Regions from separate parts of the Streptomyces sp. NC-S4 genome, predicted to be linked through region 3. Evidence: riboswitches for the same ligand, from Rfam matches in the RefSeq annotation. Region 3 holds a riboswitch; each other region holds the start of a gene.
The links. Region 3 has a riboswitch for cyclic di-AMP ahead of ACXNSR_RS31900 (LysM peptidoglycan-binding domain-containing M23 family metallopeptidase). Riboswitches for the same ligand answer to the same signal wherever they lie in the genome.
Positions count from the first base shown of each region.

Region 1: another riboswitch for cyclic di-AMP. It lies ahead of ACXNSR_RS28730 (M23 family metallopeptidase); the one in region 3 lies ahead of ACXNSR_RS31900 (LysM peptidoglycan-binding domain-containing M23 family metallopeptidase).
Region 2: another riboswitch for cyclic di-AMP. It lies ahead of ACXNSR_RS15805 (transglycosylase family protein); the one in region 3 lies ahead of ACXNSR_RS31900 (LysM peptidoglycan-binding domain-containing M23 family metallopeptidase).

Region 1 covers NZ_CM135937.1:6,357,065-6,363,512, reverse strand. The annotation lists gene ACXNSR_RS28740 (HPr family phosphocarrier protein) at 1-62, shown strand, start outside; gene ACXNSR_RS28735 (GntR family transcriptional regulator) at 542-1,219, opposite strand; gene ACXNSR_RS28730 (M23 family metallopeptidase) at 1,406-2,209, opposite strand; cyclic di-AMP (ydaO/yuaA leader) riboswitch at 2,222-2,381, opposite strand; gene ACXNSR_RS28725 (M16 family metallopeptidase) at 2,598-3,965, opposite strand; gene ACXNSR_RS28720 (M16 family metallopeptidase) at 3,986-5,347, opposite strand; gene ACXNSR_RS28715 (DNA gyrase/topoisomerase IV subunit A) at 5,613-6,448, shown strand, end outside.
Region 2 covers NZ_CM135937.1:3,602,669-3,609,116, forward strand. The annotation lists gene ACXNSR_RS15795 (FtsB family cell division protein) at 1-197, opposite strand, end outside; gene eno (phosphopyruvate hydratase) at 295-1,575, opposite strand; gene ACXNSR_RS15805 (transglycosylase family protein) at 1,867-2,598, opposite strand; cyclic di-AMP (ydaO/yuaA leader) riboswitch at 2,602-2,774, opposite strand; gene ACXNSR_RS15810 (transglycosylase family protein) at 3,050-3,979, opposite strand; gene ACXNSR_RS15815 (cytochrome P450 family protein) at 4,155-5,480, opposite strand; gene ACXNSR_RS15820 (globin domain-containing protein) at 5,629-6,448, shown strand, end outside.
Region 3 covers NZ_CM135937.1:7,101,429-7,107,876, reverse strand. The annotation lists gene ACXNSR_RS31915 (sensor histidine kinase) at 1-1,436, opposite strand, end outside; gene ACXNSR_RS31910 (MBL fold metallo-hydrolase) at 1,796-3,031, opposite strand; gene ACXNSR_RS31905 (SGNH/GDSL hydrolase family protein) at 3,130-3,915, opposite strand; gene ACXNSR_RS31900 (LysM peptidoglycan-binding domain-containing M23 family metallopeptidase) at 4,079-5,059, opposite strand; cyclic di-AMP (ydaO/yuaA leader) riboswitch at 5,062-5,237, opposite strand; gene ACXNSR_RS31895 (tyrosine-protein phosphatase) at 5,553-6,344, shown strand; gene ACXNSR_RS31890 (aspartate aminotransferase family protein) at 6,383-6,448, opposite strand, start outside.

The DNA.
Region 1 (6,448 bases), 740 kb from region 3:
CGCTCGACCGCCTCGCGAAGCTGGTCGCCGAGGGTCTCGAGGAGCTCCCCGAGACCGTCTGACCCTTCGGGTTCGACTTCACGCGCGAAGCCGCGGCCCCCGCTCCGGGGACCGCGGCTTCGTCGTCCACGAGGACGGGCCCAAGACCCGGAACCAGGGTCCGGCCCGTCTCCTGCGGATCCCGCCGGGCTCACGACGCCCGGGGCCGCCTCCGGCCCGGGGAGCAGACGCCGGCCGGAAGCCGGAATCAGGATCGCGACCGGCCTCCACCCGGGGCCCGCGGTCCGGCCCGGGTGGATTCCGGCCGGGACGCCGGAGCCGGCCCGGGACTCGGGGTCCGGGGGAATCCCTCGGCGAAACCTGGGCCCGCCCGGCGCGCCGCACGCCCACGGGGCGCCGAGGAAATACCGCTCGGCGGAATTCGGTCCGCGCACGCCGAATTCCGCTCCGCAGGAATTCCGCACGGAAAACCGATCCGACACGGAACGGTTCGGATACCGCGCAGCGAATTCACGGTCCCGCCCTTTGTATACGGCTCCTGTTAATGCCGGCCGCTCGACATGTTTACGGCAGGTTGCGAAGTGCTCACCGTCGGGCGGATCCGCAGCCGGTGCGCCCCCGCCGCCCGGTCGGCGTGGACGGCGGTCAGCGCCCGCGCCCGTTCGGCGTCGCCGCGCGCCACCGCGTCCACGATCGCCCCGTGCTCCGCCCAGGAGTCCACGGGCCGGGCCGGCGCCTCCACCACGTACATCCACGCGATCTTGTGCCGCATCTGCGTGAGCAGCGCGATCAGCCCGGGGCTGCCGGAGGACTGGGCGAGCGTCTCGTGGAACCAGCCGCCCAGGGACCGCAGGTCCTCGCCCTGGCCCCGCCTGGCCCGCTCCTGCCCCAGTCTGACCAGCCCCCGCAGCACCTTGAGGTGCGCGTCGGTGCGCCGCCGGGCGGCCCGCGCGGCGGCCAGCGGCTCCAGGAGCATCCGCAGCTCCAGCAGGTCCGCGGCCTCCTGCTCGGTCGGCTCCGCCACACAGGCCCCCGCGTGCCGCCGCGTGGTCACGAACCCCTCCGACTCCAGGGTCCGCAGGGCCTCGCGCACCGGGACGCGCGAGACCCCGTACCGGCGGGCCAGCACCTCCTCGGTCAGCCGGCCGCCCGGCTCGAACACCCCGGAGACGATGTCGTCGCGGATTGCCGTGCATACCGCGTGCGCAGGAATACGCAAGACCGAACCTCCGCCTATTTCCGTCTGCCAGCCTCATTGCACGCACATGCGTGTGCTGCGACTCTATTGCAACACACGATAATTTCCGAGAGCGGCCAGAAATACGAAACATTTGCACAAGGACGCAACACACAAAGGCCCCGGCTCGGGGAGCCGGGGCCTTCGGTGAAGCGGTGCGGGGCGGTGTCAGAGGCTGACGCCGTGCGAGCGCAGGTACGCGATCGGGTCGATGTCCGAGCCGTACTGCGAGCCGGTGCGGGCCTCGAAGTGCAGGTGCGGGCCGCTGGAGTTGCCGGTGGAGCCCGACAGGCCGATCTGCTGGCCGGGGGTGACCTGCTCGCCGACGGAGACGTTCAGCGAGGTCATGTGCCCGTACTGGGTGTAGGTGCCGTCGTTGTGCTTGATGACGACGTTGTTGCCGTACGCGCCACCCCAGCCGGCCTCGACGACGGTACCGACGCCCACCGCGTGGACCGAGGTGCCGGAGGCGGCGTGGAAGTCGATGCCCGTGTGCGAACCGGAGGACCACATGCCGCCGCCCGCGTGGTACTGCGTGCTGACGTACGAGCCGTCCACCGGGGCGACGAAGGTGTTGAGGCGCTTGCGCTCCTCCTCGCGGGCGGCGCGCTCGGCGGCCTCGCGCTCGGCCTTCGCCTTGGCCTCGGCGAGGCGCTTGGCCTCCGCGGCCCGCTGCTTCGCGTCGGCCTCGGCCTGCGCCTTGACGGCGTCCTGCTCGGCGCCGCGGTGCTGGGACTCGGCCTGGTCGGCGATGTCGCCCGCGAGGTCCTCGGCGACGACCACGGCACCCAGGCCGTTGTCCTGGCCGATGGTGCTGCTGTGGTTGTCCGCGGCGAAGGCCGGGGCGGCGAGGGAGCCGACGACACCCGTGGTGGCGATCGCGGCGATACCGGCGTAACCGGCGGTCTTCTTGCTCAGACGGCTGGAGCCACGGTGCTTACCGGTACCAGCGGGACGACTGCCAAACGCCATGAAGGGTTTGATCCTTTCCTTCCTTCTCGCCTACCGGGTTAGCTGACGGGTTCGGAGCAGGAAGGTCTCCTACGGATCTCCTCTTGCGAGGGGGTCCGATTCACCCCAGGGACTCATGTGGGTCCCCGGCTCCCCAGGCTCGCGCCTGACGGGGACTCGGCGATCGCTGACCGGTGCCGCGGATGCGGCGGGCACAACTGACGGGCAGCACGGCCGACGCTAGGCGGATCATCAGTCAATCGCCAAACAGACACGGCTTTTTGTTGCGTACGCCACACCACATAAAAGCAACCTCACCATTAAACGGACAAAAGGGGTTCTGGTGACAAGTCACCAGAACCCCTTGCTGAAACCTTCAGCCGGCTCTCAATCAGCCGTCATCCGACGGTCAGTTGGAGACGACCGTGACCTCGCCGATCCCAAGGGCCCGAACGGGCTCCTCGATCAGCGCCGCGTCACCCACCAGAACGGTGACCAGCCGGTCCGCGGGGAAGGCCTGGACGACCGCCGTGGTCGCCTCCACCGTGCCGGTCGCGGCGAGCTGGGCGTACAACTGCGCCTGGTAGTCGTCCGGCAGCTCCTGCTCGACCTGGTCGGCGAGGGTGCCCGCGACCGAGGACGCCGTCTCGAACTTCAGCGGGGCCACGCCCACCAGGTTCTGCACGGCGACATCGCGTTCGGCGTCGGTCAGGCCGCCCTCCGCGAGGGTGCGCAGCACCTTCCAGAGGTCATCCAGCGCCGGTCCGGTGTTCGGGGTGTCCACCGAGCCGCTGATGGCGAGCATCGAGGCGCCCTTGCCGTCCGCGGTGGAGCGCAGCACCTGGCCGAAGGCGCGCACGCCGTAGGTGTACCCCTTCTCCTCGCGCAGCACCTTGTCCAGGCGCGAGGTGAGGGTGCCGCCCAGGCAGTACGTGCCCAGCACCTGGGCCGCCCACACCCGGTCGTGGCGGTCCGCCCCGATCCGGCCGATCAGCAGCTGCGTCTGGACCGCGCCGGGCCGGTCCACGATGACCACGCGGCCGGTGTCGTCGGCGGTCACCGGCGGCACCGGGCGGGCGGCGGCGGTGTTGCCCGTCCAGGCTCCCAGGGTGTCCGCGAGCACGGCGTCCAGGTCGATCCCGGTCAGGTCGCCGACGACCACCGCGGTGGCGGTGGCGGGGCGTACGTGGGCCTCGTAGAAGGCGCGTACGGCGGCGGAGTCGATCCGGGCGACCGTCTCCTCGGTGCCCTGGCGCGGCCGGGACATCCGCAGGGCGGCCGGGAAGAGCTCCTTGGAGAGCTGCTTGGCGGCGCGGCGCTGCGGGTTGGCCAGCTCGTGCGGGATCTCGTCGAGCCGGTTGCGCACCAGCCGGTCGACCTCGGCGTCGGCGAAGGCGGGGGCGCGCAGCGCCTCGGCGAGCAGGCCCAGCGCCTTGGGCAGCCGGGAGGCCGGGACCTCCAGCGAGACCCGCAGGCCCGGGTGGTCGGCGTGCGCGTCCAGGGTGGCACCGCAGCGCTCCAGCTCGGCCGCGAACTCCTCGGCGGAGTGCTTGTCGGTGCCCTCGGAGAGCGCCCGCGCCATGATGGTCGCCACGCCGTCCAGGCCCTCGGGCTCCGCGTCGAGCGGGGCGGCGAGGTTGACCTCGACCGCGACGACCTGCTGGCCGGGCCGGTGGCAGCGCAGCAGGGTCAGCCCGTTGGACAGCTGCCCGCGGTCGGGGGCGGGGAAGGCCCACGGCTGCGGCTCGCCGGCCTGCGGCTGCGGGTGGAAGGTCATCGTGACGGCTGCCGTGTCGCTCACTGCTCCGCCCCCTCGTTCTCGTCGGAGTCCTCGGACTCGTCGTGCTGGTCGGACTCGTCGGCCGCGAGCGGTTCGTAGACGAGCACCGCGCGGTTGTCCGGGCGCAGTCGGGCCGCGGCCACGGCCTGCACCTCCTCGGCGGTGACGTCGAGGACGCGCTGGACGGCGGTCAGCGCCAGCTGCGGGTCGCCGAACAGCACCGCGAAGCGGCACAGTTCGTCGGCGCGGCCGGCCACCGTGCTCAGCCGGTCCAGCCACTCGCGCTCCAGCTGTGCCTGGGCGCGCTCCATCTCCTCGGCCGTCGGGCCCTCCGCGGCGAACCGCGCGAGCTCCTCGTCCACGGCCGCCTCGATGGCGGGGATCTCGACCCCGCTGGAGGTCTTGACGTCCAGCCAGCCCAGGGAGGGCGCCCCGGCCAGGCGCAGCATGCCGAAGCCGGCGGCGACGGCGCTCTGGTCGCGGCGCACCAGCCGGTTGTGCAGCAGCGAGGACTCGCCGCCGCCCAGGATGGTCAGCGCCACGTCGGCGGCGTCGCACTCACGGGTGCCGTCGTGCGGCAGCCGGTAGGCGGCCATCAGCGCACGTGCCGGGACCTCCTCGACGATCTCCTCGCGCAGCTGCTCCCCGATGATGTCGGGCAGCGAGCCGTCGCGGGGCGGCTGCTTGCCGTCGTGGGCGGGGATGGTGCCGAAGTACTTCTCGACCCAGGCGAGCGTCTGCTCGGGGTCGATGTCCCCGACGACCGAGAGCACCGCGTTGTTGGGCGCGTAGTACGTACGGAAGAAGGCGCGCGCGTCCTCCAGGGAGGCGGCGTCCAGGTCGGCCATGGAGCCGATCGGGGTGTGGTGGTACGGGTGGCCCTCGGGGTAGGCCAGGGCGGTGAGCCGCTCGAAGGCCGTGCCGTAGGGAACGTTGTCGTACCGCTGGCGGCGCTCGTTCTTGACGACGTCGCGCTGGTTCTCCATGGACTCGTCGTCCAGGGCTGCCAGCAGGGACCCCATCCGGTCCGCCTCCAGCCAGAGCGCGAGCTCCAGCTGGTGGGTCGGCATGGTCTCGAAGTAGTTGGTGCGCTCGAAGCTGGTGGTGCCGTTGAGGGAACCGCCGGCGCCCTGGACCAGTTCGAAGTGCCCGTTGCCGGGTACGCTCGCCGACCCCTGGAACATCAGGTGCTCGAAGAGGTGAGCCAGGCCGGTGCGTCCCTTGACTTCGTGGCGCGAGCCGACGTCGTACCAGAGGCAGACCGCGGCGACCGGGGTCAGGTGGTCCTCGGAGAGCACCACGCGCAGGCCGTTGGCCAGCCGGTGCTCGGTCGCTGTCAGGCCGCCGGAGCCGGCCTGGGCTGTGGCCGTGTGACCCATGGGCATGTGGTCCCTTCGATCGCGATGCAGAGATTTCTTATCGACCTGCCACTGTATGCAAGCGCGCCGACCGCCGTATAAGTTCCCGGGTCACTCCCCCGCACTCCGTCCGGGGGACCCCCGGGGTCGGAGTCGGCGTTGTCGGTGCGTCGGGCCACAATGGTCCGCGTCGTACCCTCGCCGGACACCACAAGACCGCCAGACCCAGCCACACACCCCGCCCGACACCCAGCACACCCCATTTTGGTTAAGGAGCCGCGCAGCGATGGCCCGCCGCAGCACGAAGACCCCGCCGCCGGAGGATTTCGAGGAGAAGATCCTCGACATCGACGTCGTCGACGAAATGCAGGGCTCCTTCCTCGAGTACGCGTACTCGGTGATCTACTCCCGTGCCCTGCCCGACGCCCGGGACGGCATGAAGCCGGTGCACCGGCGCATCGTGTACCAGATGAACGAGATGGGCCTGCGCCCCGACCGCGGCTACGTGAAGTGCGCCCGTGTCGTCGGCGAGGTCATGGGCAAGCTCCACCCGCACGGTGACGCGTCGATCTACGACGCCCTCGTGCGCATGGCCCAGCCCTTCTCCATGCGGCTGCCGCTGGTCGACGGCCACGGCAACTTCGGTTCGCTCGGCAACGACGACCCGCCGGCCGCCATGCGGTACACCGAGTGCAAGATGGCCGACGCCACCTCGCTGATGACGGAGTCGATCGACGAGGACACCGTCGACTTCACCGCCAACTACGACGGCCAGGAGCGGGAGCCGGTCGCCCTGCCCGCCGCGTACCCGAACCTGCTGGTCAACGGCGCGTCCGGGATCGCGGTCGGCATGGCCACCAACATGCCCCCGCACAACCTCGGCGAGGTCGTCGCGGCCGCCCGCCACCTGATCCGCCACCCGCAGGCGGACCTGGAGGCGCTGATGCGCTTCGTGCCCGGTCCCGACCTGCCCACGGGCGGCCGGATCGTGGGGCTCTCGGGCATCAAGGACGCCTACGAGAACGGCCGCGGCACCTTCAAGATCCGCGCGACGGTGGCCGTGGAGGACGTGACGGCGCGCCGCAAGGGCCTGGTCGTCACCGAACTGCCCTTCACGGTCGG
Region 2 (6,448 bases), 3.5 Mb from region 3:
TGGCGCATCGGATACGCGAGGGCGACGACCAGCGTACAGAGGACGAGCACCAGGAGCGCGGCGCGGCCGGTGAGCCGGCTGCGGCGGACCTGGCGCCGCGACTGCGACCGGTAGACGTGGGCGGCGGTCCGCTCGCCGAGCTGCTTGAGCCTCGTCGCGGTGGAGAAGGTGGAGAACCGATCCCGGTTCCCGGCCATGTCCGCCTCCCCTAGGTACGCACTACGCAATACGTCCCCGCACACGGTACGGGACCGAGTGCGGGGACGTACGGAGGCCAGCCCCTCAGGGGGGTGATTAGCCCTTGAAGCGCGGGAAGGCGCTGCGGCCCGCGTACACCGCGGCGTCGTCGAGGATCTCCTCGATGCGCAGCAGCTGGTTGTACTTGGCGACGCGGTCCGAGCGGGCCGGGGCGCCGGTCTTGATCTGACCGCAGTTCACGGCGACGGCGAGGTCGGCGATGGTGACGTCCTCGGTCTCACCGGAGCGGTGGGACATCATGCACTTGAAGCCGTTGCGCTGGGCCATCTCGACGGCGTCCAGGGTCTCGGTCAGCGAACCGATCTGGTTCACCTTCACGAGCAGGGCGTTCGCGGAGCCCTCCTCGATACCGCGGGCCAGACGCTCCGGGTTCGTGACGAACAGGTCGTCACCGACGATCTGGACCTTGGCGCCGAGGCGGTCGGTGATGGTCTTCCAGCCGTCCCAGTCGTCCTCGAACAGCGGGTCCTCGATGGAGACCAGCGGGTACGCCTCGACGAGCTCGGCGTAGTAGTCGGTCATCTCGGCGGCCGAGCGGGACTTGCCCTCGAACTCGTACTGGCCGTCCTTGTAGAACTCGGACGCGGCGACGTCGAGCGCGAGCGCGATGTCCTTGCCCGGGGTGTAGCCGGCCTGCTTGATGGCCTCGATGATGAGGTCGAGCGCGGCGCGGTTGGACTCCAGGTTCGGGGCGAAGCCGCCCTCGTCGCCCAGGCCGGTGGAGAGGCCCTTGGTGTGCAGGACCTTCTTGAGGGTGTGGTAGACCTCGGCACCCCAACGCAGCGCCTCGGAGAAGGACTCCGCGCCGATGGGGGCGATCATGAACTCCTGGATGTCCACGTTGGAGTCGGCGTGCGACCCACCGTTGAGGATGTTCATCATCGGAACGGGCAGCAGGTGCGCGTTCGGACCGCCGAGGTAGCGGAAGAGCGGGAGGTCCGAGGCCTCGGACGCGGCGTGCGCGACGGCCAGGGACACGCCGAGGATGGCGTTGGCGCCGAGCGAGCCCTTGTTGTCGGTGGCGTCCAGGTCGAACATGGCCTGGTCGATCAGACGCTGCTCGGTGGCGTCGTAGCCGACGAGCTCCGGGCCGATCTGCTCGATGACGGCGAGGACGGCCTTCTCGACACCCTTGCCGAAGTAACGGTTGGGGTCACCGTCACGGAGCTCGATGGCCTCGAATGCACCGGTGGAGGCGCCGGACGGAACTGCAGCACGGCCGGTGCTGCCATCGTCGAGGCCCACCTCGACCTCGACCGTGGGGTTGCCTCGGGAGTCCAGGATTTCCCGGGCTACGACGACGTCGATGGACGGCACGAGCATCTCCTTCTGGGATGTGACGCTGAGTGTGCGGTGGCGTGTCAGGCCGTGGGATGGCCTTGCCGCCTAGAGCCTAACCGGCTCCGGGCACTGGGCCGCCCGACCGCCCGGACCCTGGGACGAAAAACCGACCGAATACCCCTCTTCTGGGACATATTCAGCTTGATCATCGCCACTCGGAGGCCACACGCAGCACCGCCCGGCGCGTGGGACACGCGCCGGGCGGTGGAAATCCTGCACGGGGTCAGCTGACGCCGTGTACATGTTTCCGCGGCTTTGCCGCGGTGTTCAGCTGAGCTTCAGCTTCTGACCCGGGAAGATCAGGTCGGCGTCCGAGACGATGTCCTTGTTCAGCTCGAAGAGCTGCTGCCAGCCGCCCTTGACGCCGTTGGCCTCGGCGATGGTGCCCAGGGTGTCGCCCGGCTTGACCTCGTACGAGCCGTTGCCGGTCTTCGGCGCGACCGGGGCCTCGGCGCGCTCGGAGCGGGTGGTCGGAGCCTCGGCGCGCTTGGTCTCCTTCTTCGGCGCGGCCTTGGTCTCGACCTTCTTGGTCTCGGTCTTCTTCGTCTCGGCCTTCGGCTGCGGCTTGGACTGCGGCTTCGACGAAGCCGGGGTCTCGGAGCCGCCACCGGTGTAGGCGGAGTTCGACAGGCCCTTGCCGCAGGACGGCCAGGCGCCCTTGCCCTGGCTCTTGAGGACCTTCTCGGCGATGGCTATCTGCTGCGACTTGGAGGCCTGGTTGGCCTGCGGGGCGTACGACTTGCCACCGAACCCGGCCCACGTGGAGGGCGAGAACTGCAGACCGCCGTAGTAGCCGTTGCCCGTGTTGATGGCCCAGTTGCCACCCGACTCGCACTGCGCGACCTTGTCCCACTCGGACGTGGTGGCGGCGCTGGCGGTGCCTGCGGCCATCAGGGGGGCGGCCACGGCCACACCGGCGACACCGGCGAGCGTGACGATCCGGACAGACCGCTCGATTGCAGTACCGCGACGGTGCTTGCCCTTGCCGGAAAGCAGCATGGAGTTTCTCCTCACCGACGCCTACGAGGTGAGCTGTCGGGTTCGGGCGAGTGAGTTGCCCGGCCGTGCGACCTAGCGCACGTCTTAACCCCTAGCCGGTGGCGTGACCGTCTCTCAACGGCCGCTCCCGGCACCTACCTTGGTTCCCCCGCTCCTGCCTTCGGCGCTTGACGCGACGACTGTTCCCTCCGTCCGCCGGCAGGATTCGGCGATGCGGTCGAAGGAGCTCGCGGTGGCGAGCGATTCAGAAGGTAGACAGGTCTCTCCCCGATGTTCAACGAGGAACATCGGGGAGAAACGGCCCTACTTGCGCCCTCCTCGGGGACATTTGCGCAGGTGAGGACGGGGTTTGCGCAAGCCCCGGGGCGGGACACGCCAGTTGACCGGAAGAGACACATGTCTCACTTACAGAAATCCGACATTCGAGTCTTTCCGGATAACTCAACTGTCCTTATTGCGGGGTTAGATCCAGGTTCTGACCGGGCTTGATGAGGTCGGCGTCCTCGCCGATCACTTGCTCATTGGCCTGGTAGAGCCCGTTCCAGCCCCCCTTTACGCCCTTGGCAACCGCGATGGTCGCCAGGCTGTCGCCCGCCTGGACCGTGTAGGTGGGGTCGGACGCGGCACCGGACGGGGCCGTCGGCTCGGTCTCCGGCGCACCGCGGTGCTTGCCGCTGCCCTCGACAGGAGTGGTCGAGGTGGTCTGCGGAGTCTCGGGGGTCACGGGGGCCGTGGGGTCGACCGGGGGCAGTCCCGGCGTACTGGGCGAGGTGGTGGGCGCGGTCGGGTCCACCGGCGTCGTCGGCGCCGTCGGGGCGACGGGGGTCGGCGTACCGGTCGGACCACCCGGCTGGACCGGCGGCGTCGTCGGGACGTCCGGCGCGGGCATGACGGGCAGTCCGATGGACGGCGCGTCGGGAATCAGGAACGGGGTGCTGGACGGGCTCGGCGCCGGGGCCGGGGTCGGGGACCCGTAGTCCGTGGACGGCTTGCCGCCCCCGGTGGACGGGACGGCGTCGTCCGGGCGGGACGGCGCGGGGGCGACCGGGGCGTGGCTGCCGGGCAGGCCGGGGTCGACCTGCGCGGCGGGGCTCTCCTTGACCAGACCGGCCGAGGCCGCGCAGAGCGGCCAGGCCTGTGGTCCCGTCGAGCCCAGCACCCGCTCGGCCACGGCTATCTGCTGGGAACGGCTCGCCAGGTCGGGGCGCTCGGCGAAGTCGAGACCGCCGGCGCTCTGCCACTCCTCCTGGGTGAACTGGAGTCCGCCGTAGGCGCCGCTGCCGAAGTTCGCGCTCCACGAGCCACCGCTCTCGCACTCGGCGACCTTGTCCCATGTGGACGTGTCGGCGGCGGTGGCGCTTGTGGCGGCCAACAGCGGCATGGCCAGCGCAGAGCCAGTGACTCCGGCTGTGACGACCAGCGCGGGGACCTGGCGGGGGCGTCTGTGACGGCCGTTCCCGGAGAGCATGAGGGATCACCTTTCGCATAACAGCGGGGTAACGGCAGAACCTAGCGGCCTTCGAACGATTGTCACAAGTTCAAGCTGAACCTGACTTTTAATCAACTTTCGCGCAACTGTTTTGAGCCGCGAATCGGACGGGAAGGGTACGCAGCCCGCGCATGATCAACCCCCCTCGCCAGCGCAGGTCTTGGGGTGGAACGGCAAGTTCCATATCGGGCAGACGCGTCAGCAAAGTCGCGAGCGCGGTCTGTCCTTCGAGCCGGGCCAGCGGAGCGCCCAGGCAGTAGTGGATGCCGTGCCCGTATCCGAGGTGCTGGTTGTCGGTCCGGGAGAGGTCGAGGGTGTCCGGGTCCGCGAAGCGCTCCGGATCCCGGTCGGCCGCGGCGAGGACGACGAGAACCGGATCGCCCGCCGCGACGTCCTTGCCTCCGAGGGTCAGCGGCTCGGTGGCGAACCGCCAGGTCGCCAGCTCCACCGGACCGTCGTAACGCAGCAGCTCCTCGACCCCGGTGGCCAGCAGGTCCTCCTCGCCCGCGGCGAGGGAGAGCTGAAGGCGCTCGCGCTGGTCGGGATTCATGAAGAGGGAGTGGACTCCGTTGCCGATGAGGTTCACGGTGGTTTCGAAACCGGCAAAAAGCAGGATGAAGGCCATGGCGGTGGCCTCGCCCTCCGTCAGGTGGTCGCCGTGATCGCTCGCCCGGATCAGATCGGAGATCAGATCGTCGCCCAGATCATCCCTTTTGCGGTGAATGAGTTCACCTAGGTAGGTCCGCATCTGTTTGACCGACCTGGCCACTCCGCCGCGCGGGCCGCCGCCGTGGCGGATCATCATGCCGGCCCAGTCGCGGAAGTCGTCCTGGTCCTCGCGCGGTACCCCGAGCATCTCGCAGATGGCGTAGATGGGGAGCGGGAAGGCGAACTCATGAATGAGATCGGCCTCACCCCTGCCCGCGAAGGCGTCGATCAGATGGTCGGTGAGCGCCTGCACCCGCGGGGCGAACTCGGCGACCCTGCGCGGGGTGAAGGCCTTCGACACCAGCCGCCGCAGCCGGGTGTGGTCCGGCGGGTCGATGTTGAGCAGGTGCGTCATCAGCTCGGCCTTGCGCTCCCCCGGGATCCCGGTCTTGCCCTTGGCGTGCGCGGGCTCCGCGTGGTGCGCCGGATTCTTGCTGAGCCGCTGGTCGGCGAGGGCCTGGCGGGCGTCGGCGTACCGGGTGACGAGCCAGGCCTCGACCCCGCTGGGCAGCTTGGTGCGGTGCACGGGGGAGTGTTCGCGCAGCCAGGCGTACGCCGGGTAGGGATCGGTCGCGAACTCCCAGTCGAAGAGGGTGGGGCCCTCGGCGGAAGAGGCGTCGGCGGGCGTGTCCGCAAGGGGCTCGGCGGGGGTTTCGGCGGGGGTTCCGGAGGTCTGCTCGTGCACCTGATGACCGTATCCCGACACCGAAGCCCCATCCGATATGGGTGATTGGTCGCGGCTGTCCGTAGATCGGCCATCCCTTGACGTGCACTTCTCCGGCATTCCTACTTTCGGTTTTGTGGATGTCAGGATCTTGAAAAGCAGTTTCGCGGTGGTGGAGAGACGCGCCGAGCACGCCGTCAGGTTCTTCTACACCCACCTCTTCTGGCACAACCCCGGAGTCCGCGCCCTCTTCCCGGACTCCCTCCACGACATGGAACGCCAGCGGGACCGGCTCTTCGCCGCGCTCACCCATGTGATCGCCCACCTCGACGACGAGACCCTCGGCCCCTACCTGCGCGACCTGGGACGTGACCACCGCAAGTTCCTGGTCCGCCCCGAGCACTACGCGGCCGTCGGCGCCAGCCTGCTCGCCGCACTCGCGGAGACCTCCGGCCCGGCCTGGACGGCGCCGGTCGAGAAGGCCTGGGCCGAGGCCTACCAGGTGATGGCCGACGCGATGACGGCCGGCGCCGACGCGAGCGAGGACCCGCCCTGGTGGAACGCGGAGGTCATACGTCACCTGCAGTACGGACCGGACATAGGCGTCCTCACGCTGCGGCCGCACGCCCCCTTCCCCTATCTCCCCGGCCAGTACACGAGCGTGAGCAGCGACCGGGTCCCCACGACCTGGCGCACCTACTCCATCGGCAACGCCCCCCGCCCCGACGGCACCGTCGACCTGCACGTCAGCCGGGTCGACCGGGGACGGCTGAGCACCGCCCTGGTCCGCGAGACCCGGCCCGGCGACGTACTGCGGCTCGGCGCCGCCGGCGGGCAGCTGACCTTCCGCCGCGAGGACCGCCCGGTCAGCCTGATCGCCGCCGGCACCGGCTGGGCGCCCATCCGGGCCCTGCTGGAGGATCTCGCGGCGCGCCCCTGCGATCAGGACGTACGGCTCTTCGTGGTGGCCCGGGACGGCGCGCACCTCT
Region 3 (6,448 bases):
CCGGGTCCCGGCCGCGTACCGGTGGTGGCGGCGGGCACGGGGACGGGGTCGTGCACGGGGTGCGGCTCGGGGGCGCCGGGGGCCGCGGCCACCGGGCCCCCGGCTGCGCGCCGGGTTTCCGGCGGGGGCGTCGGCAGGGGCACCCGTACGGGCTCCAGCGGCGGCGGCACGGCCGAGCCCTGCCCGGTACCCCACGAGGTGGCGCGTGAGCCGCCAGCGGCGTCGGCCGCACCGGGTGCCTCCGCACCCAGCAGTTCCTGCGGCAGCACCAGCACGGCGAGCACGCCGCCGTAGATGTTGGACTTGAGCTCGACGGCGATCCCGTGCCGGCGGGCCAGCGCCGACACCACGAACAGGCCGATCCGGCCGTCCGCCAGCAGGTGCCGGACGCTGATCTGGTCCGGGTCGGCGAGCAGGGCGTTCATCCGGTGCTGTTCCTCGGCCGGCATGCCGAGTCCCCGGTCCTCCACCTCGACGGCGATCCCGGCGGTGACCCGCTCGGCGCGCAGCACCACATCGGTGTCGGGGGCGGAGAAGACCGTGGCGTTCTCGACGAGTTCGGCGAGCAGGTGCACCACGTCCGCGACGGCGTGCCCGCGGACGCTGCCGCCGACCGGGGGCACGACCTTGACCCGGGTGTACTGCTCGACCTCCGCGACCGAGGAGCGGAGCACCTCGCTGAGGTCGATGGGCCGGGTCCACTGCCGGCGGGACGCGGCGCCGCCCAGTACGGCGAGGTTCTCCGCGTGCCGGCGGATGCGGGTGGCGAGGTGGTCTACGTGGAAGAGCTCCTTGAGCAGGTCCGGGTCCTCGACCGTGTCCTCCAGGTCGTCGAGCAGCGAGATCTCGCGGTGCACGAGGGACTGGAGCCGGCGCGCCAGGTTGACGAAGACCTCGACCTTGCGCTCGCTGTCGGTCGGGGCGGCCGGTCCGGCCAGCCGCAGGAGGGTCGTGTGCGCCTGTTCCCGGGCACCCCTCAGCTCCTGGGAGAGCAGCCAGAACTCGTCCATCCCGGCCGGATCCGCGCCGGGCAGCGGCGAGCTCGGTCCTCCGCGCACCGGGCGGGGCGGGGTCTCGCCCCGTTCCAGCCGGTCGGCGGCCGTGCGCAGTTCGCCCCGGCCGCGCACGCTGGAACGGCGCAGCGCCTCGCACCGGTCCCGTACGGCCTTGGCGGCGCGCTGGGCCCCGAGCAGGGCGGCGGCGAGGGCGCCGACCACGAGGAGGGCGCAGCCGGTGAGCACCGGCCACAGCCGGGCGTCGCGGTCGCCTGCTCCCCCGCCGAGCTGCAGGGTGAAGATGACCGCGGCGGCGCCGCTGAGCCCGGCGGCGAGCGTGGGCAGCAGGGCGGCGCGCACCAGCTGGGGCCTTATCTGCCGGGCGGGACCGGTGGTGGCCTGTCTCGACGGGGCATGGCGGGCGGTGCGGAGTCCGGACATGTGGGCGTCCTCGGTACGTGGGGCCCGGCCCCCAGCGTTCCCGGGGCCCGGTGTTGATCACCGGATACCCACGCTAGACCCCATCGCAGCACCCCGGACCGCCAGTTGGCCAACTTCGCGGGGGTGCTTCCCGCTCCCGGTGGAGCGCTCGTACAGCAGCCCGATTGCGCCGGTCGGACCCCGAGCACCGCCCCGGCGACGACCTCTCGCCCGGTGGCGGCGGTCGCCGGAGCGTCGTCGCCATCGCCCTGCGGGCTCCGGACCCGGAGGACCCCCGCGGGTACGTCCGGCGGGGGCCCTTCCGTGTGTCCGGGGGCGGCCGGGCCGGCGACGGCCGGTTCCCGCCCGGATCCCGTGCGTTACGAGCCGACGGACTCCGACTTCTCCTGACCGTCGACGGCCGCGGCCTTCACCCGGGCAGGAGCCGCCGCGCCCGCCCCGAGCGGCGGCACGGACGCACGGCCGCCCGGGGGGCCGCCGGCCGCCGCTCCGGCGACGAAGGGCCGCCACCACGGTGCGGTGGGCGCGTCCGCCGAGCCGGGCTCGAAGGGCTGCCCCGGGATGGGGAGCGCGATGGCGGCGCCCGCGCCCTCGGATGCGGCCAGCGTGCCCTCGCCCGGCTCGTCCCACGGGTGCAGGGCCAGGTTGAAGGTGCCCCAGTGGATGGGGAGCATGGTGCCGCGGGGGGTGCCGCCCTGGAGGTCGAGGTGGGCGCGCATGCCTTCCTCGGGCGTCATGTGGATGTCGGGCCAGTACTCCGAGTAGGCGCCGATCTGGATCATGGTGGCGTCGAAGGGCCCGTGCGCGGCGCCGATCTCCTCGAAGCCCGGGAAGTAGCCGGTGTCCCCGCTGTGGAAGATCCGGTGCTCGTCGCCCGCGACGACCCAGGACGCCCACAGGGTGTGCTGCTGGTTGCGCAGGCCGCGGCCGCAGAAGTGCCGGGCGGGGGTGGCCGTGAGCGAGAGGCCGGCGATCTCGGTGCTCTCGTTCCAGTCCAGCTCGCGCAGCCGGCCGGCCGGTACGCCCCAGCGCTCCAGGTGCGCGCCGACGCCCAGCGGGACGGCGAAGACCGTGTCCGTACCGGCCAGCGCCTTGATCGTCGGCAGGTCGAGGTGGTCGTAGTGGTCGTGCGAGATGACCACGACGTCGACCGTGCCCAGCGAGGCCAGCGGGACCGGTACGGGGTGCAGCCGCTTGGGGCCGGCGAAGGGGAAGGGGGAGCACCGCTCGCCCCACACCGGGTCGAACAGCACCCGGCGCCCGTCGATCTCCGCGAGCACGCTGGAGTGCCCCATCCAGGTCAGCCGGAGCCCGCTCACGGGCGGCTTCGCCAGGTCCGCGAGGGTCGTCGGGTGGACCGGGATGGGCGCGGCGGGGCTGCGCCGCACCCGCTGCTCCCGGTGGAAGTAGATCTTGGCGAACTCGGCCATCGACCCCGAGGGCCTGTTCCGGGCCCCGACCGGGTTCTGGAAGACGCCGTCGGCGAAGTTCGGCGAGCGGCGGATCCGCTCCAGCCGGGCACCGGACGGGTCCGCGCCGAAGGCTTCGGGCCGCAGGGCACGGAGCCGCGGACGCAGGGGACGGGAGCCGGTCAAAGCGCCTCCAGGGAGGATGGGGTCAGGACGGTCGTCGCTCTACGACCATCCCAACGCACACCGGCCCCGAAGGATTCCGCTTCCGGCTCCCGTGCCTGCTACAGAGGCAGCAGGTCCGGACGCTTCGCCTCCACGTGGTCCCCGGAGGACTCCCCGCGCAGCCGCCGGCCGATCCACGGCACGAGGTGCTCGCGTGCCCACTGGATGTTGTCCCGGGTCACGTCCACCGAGCCGCGCGGCCGCTCCGGGGGCCACGGCTGGTCGGGGTCGGCCGGCACGTCGAGCCCGAGCACCTGCGCGGCGCGCAGCGCGACCCGCGTGTGCCCCTCGGGCGAGAGGTGCAGCCGGTCCGTGTCCCAGGCGCGCCGGTCCTGTACGGACTTCAGCGACCAGAGGTCGAGCACCGGGCAGTCGTAGCGGTCGGCGATGGCGCGGACGTGCGCGCTGTACGTCGCCACCTTGCCGCGCAGGTGCTTGAGCACCGGTACGCCCCGGGTGTCGAAGCCCGTGGTGATCATGACCTGGCCCACGGCCCCGGTGAGGTCGGCCACGGCCGCCTCGAACCGCTCCGCCACGTCGTCCGGGTCGGTCCCGGGACGGATGATGTCGTTGCCGCCCGCGCAGAAGGTCACCAGGTCCGGCGCGAGGGCCTTGGCTCTGGGGAGCTGGTCGGCCACGATCTGGTCGAGGAGCTTCCCCCGCACCGCCAGATTCGCATACCGGAAGTCATGCTCTTCGCGCTGATCGGCCAGGAGCACGGCGAGCCGGTCCGCCCAGCCGAGAAATGAATCCCCGGGTCCCGGGTCCCCCACGCCCTCGGTGAAGCTGTCCCCGATCGCCGCGTACGAGCCGATGGTCTTGAGTTTCGTCGTCGTCGCTGCCACGAGAACCCATACTTCACTCCCGTAACCAACCTACGCCAACGTAATGAGGGGTTGACGGACCGTGATCTATACCACGCGGGGGATAAGGAATAAGTACACGTGGGGCCGGGACCCCCCTCGGGTCCCGGCCCCACGCGTGTCGGTGCTCCTGCGGCGGGTGCCGTCAGAGGCTCGCGCCCTTGGAGCGGAGGTAGGCGATCGGGTCCATGTCCGAGCCGTAGGACGGGGTCGTACGGATCTCGAAGTGGAGGTGCGGGCCGGTCGAGTTGCCGGTGGAGCCGGAGAGGCCGATGGCCTGCCCGGCGGTGACGCTCTGGCCGGAGGAGACGGAGAGCTGGGACAGGTGGGCGTACTGGGAGTACTTGCCGTCCGCGTGCCGGATCACGATCTCGTTGCCGTACGAGCCGCTCCAGCCGGCCGAGACCACGGTGCCCGCACCGACGGCCTTGACGGTGGTGCCCATGGCGGCGATGAAGTCGACGCCGGTGTGGTAGCCGGAGGACCACATGGCGCCCGCGACCTTGTACTGGGTGGAGATGCCGCCGCCGACCGGGGCCACGAAGCCGCCCGCGGACTGCGGCGCGGCGGCCGGAGCCTCGGCCCGGGGCTCGGCCTGCACCTCGGCCCGGGGCTCGGCGGCGGACTCCCGCTGCGCGGGGGCGGCCGCCCGGGGCCGCTCGCGGACCGGCTTCGCGTCGGCCTCGGGGGCCGGGGCGGCCTCGGCCTCGGCCTCGGCCTCGGCCTCGGCCGGAGCCGCTTCGCCGGGACCGCCGAGGGTCAGCTTCAGGCCCGGGTGGATCAGCGACGGGTTGGCCCCGACGGCCTCGCGGTTGTCGGCGTAGAGCCGCTCCCAGCCGCCGGACAGGTGGCGCTCGGCGGCGATCTTGGAGAGGTAGTCGCCCGGCACGACGGTGTAGACGGTCGGCGCGGCCTGCACGGCGGCGACCGGGGCCTGCGGGGCGGCGGGGGCCTGCGGGGCCACCGCGGGGGTCGCCGCGGCCGCGGTGGCCGGGGCGCCGGCCGCCTGGGCGCCGGCGGCACCGATCAGCGGCAGAGCGAGGGCCGCGCCACCGGTTCCGGCGACGGCGAAACCGCGGGAAAGGGAAAGGGACTTGGGACGGCGGTGCTTACCCTTTGCAGGCATGACGAATTCCTCTCCGGCGCCTGCGAGGTGAGCTGTCGGGTTCGGACTGGAGATGTCCGGCCGTACGTGTACGGGACACGCACGACTTCACCCCGAGCCGTCCCGGCGAAATGATCTCCGGGTCGGCGGCTTACCTGGTTCCCCCGCTCCTGCCGCGCGAATAGGTCGGATGCGGTTTCCGGGAGGCGGCAGGATTTGGCGGTCCACCCGGATCGATCGCGAAGGTAATCCCTTGCGGACGCACGGAACAAGCCGTGAATTCCCTGACGGAATAACAGGAGTGAGGGACCGCCGGAATTACCGTCACACTCCGTCCATTCCGCACCCCCAACGACCGCCCCGACGGGGCCATTCGCCTTTAGTGATCAGGCACTCACGGTCACCGTATGATCTGGCTCACGGGGACGTGCCCGATCTCGCCTCCGGATATGGCAAGTTGGCGCCAAGCAGTGCAATTCGGACAGAAGGCCCAGGATATGGCGGAGGAGTTGCTTTGACCCAGCAGATACAGGAGCCGGAGCTGTCCGGAGTGCGCAATTTCCGCGATGTGGGCGGATTGCCTACCTCTGACGGACGAACGGTCAGGCCGGGACGACTGTTCCGAAGCGGACATCTCGCACATGCCACCGAAAGCGATACAGAGTTCCTCGCCTCGCTCGGTCTCCACACCATCTTCGACTTCCGCAACGCCGCCGACCACGCGCTCGAGGGGCCCGACGTCGAACTGTCCGGCGTCCGGAACGTCAACATCCCGCTCTCCGACCCGGCCGACGGGCGGGAGTTCTGGCGGCTGGTCCGCGACGGCGACCTCGCGCAGCTGCGCGAGCTACTGGGCGAGGGCAGGGCCGCCGCCCGGATGTCGAACTCGTACCGCGGGATCATCCGGCAGCGCACCGCCGAGCACAGCCGGGTCGTGCACGCCCTCGCCGAGGACAGCGTCCCCGCACTGATGCACTGCGCGGCCGGCAAGGACCGGGCCGGCCTGTCGATCGCCGTCACCCTGCTCGCGCTGGGCGTCGAGCGGGAGGCGATCGTGGCGGACTACCTGGAGTCCAACGCCCCGCACCGCCGCTACCGCGTGCGCCGCACCGACGAGTCGGAGGGCGCCCGCTCCCCCGAGGTGATGGAGCTGCTCGCGCCGCTCTTCGACGCCCGCGCCGAGTACCTGGTGGCCGCATTCGACACCATCGACGAGCTCTGGGGCGGGGTGGACCGCTACCTGGCGGAGGGCCTCGGGCTGACGCCCGAGACCCTCGACCGGCTGCGGGACCGGCTGCTGGTCTGACGCGGCGGGGGCCGGTTCCCCACGGGGTGGGCGGGCCGTCAGCGCGTGGCGACGGCCTGCTTCACCAGCGTCCTGCCGAAGTCCCAGATCAGCCCGGACCCGCC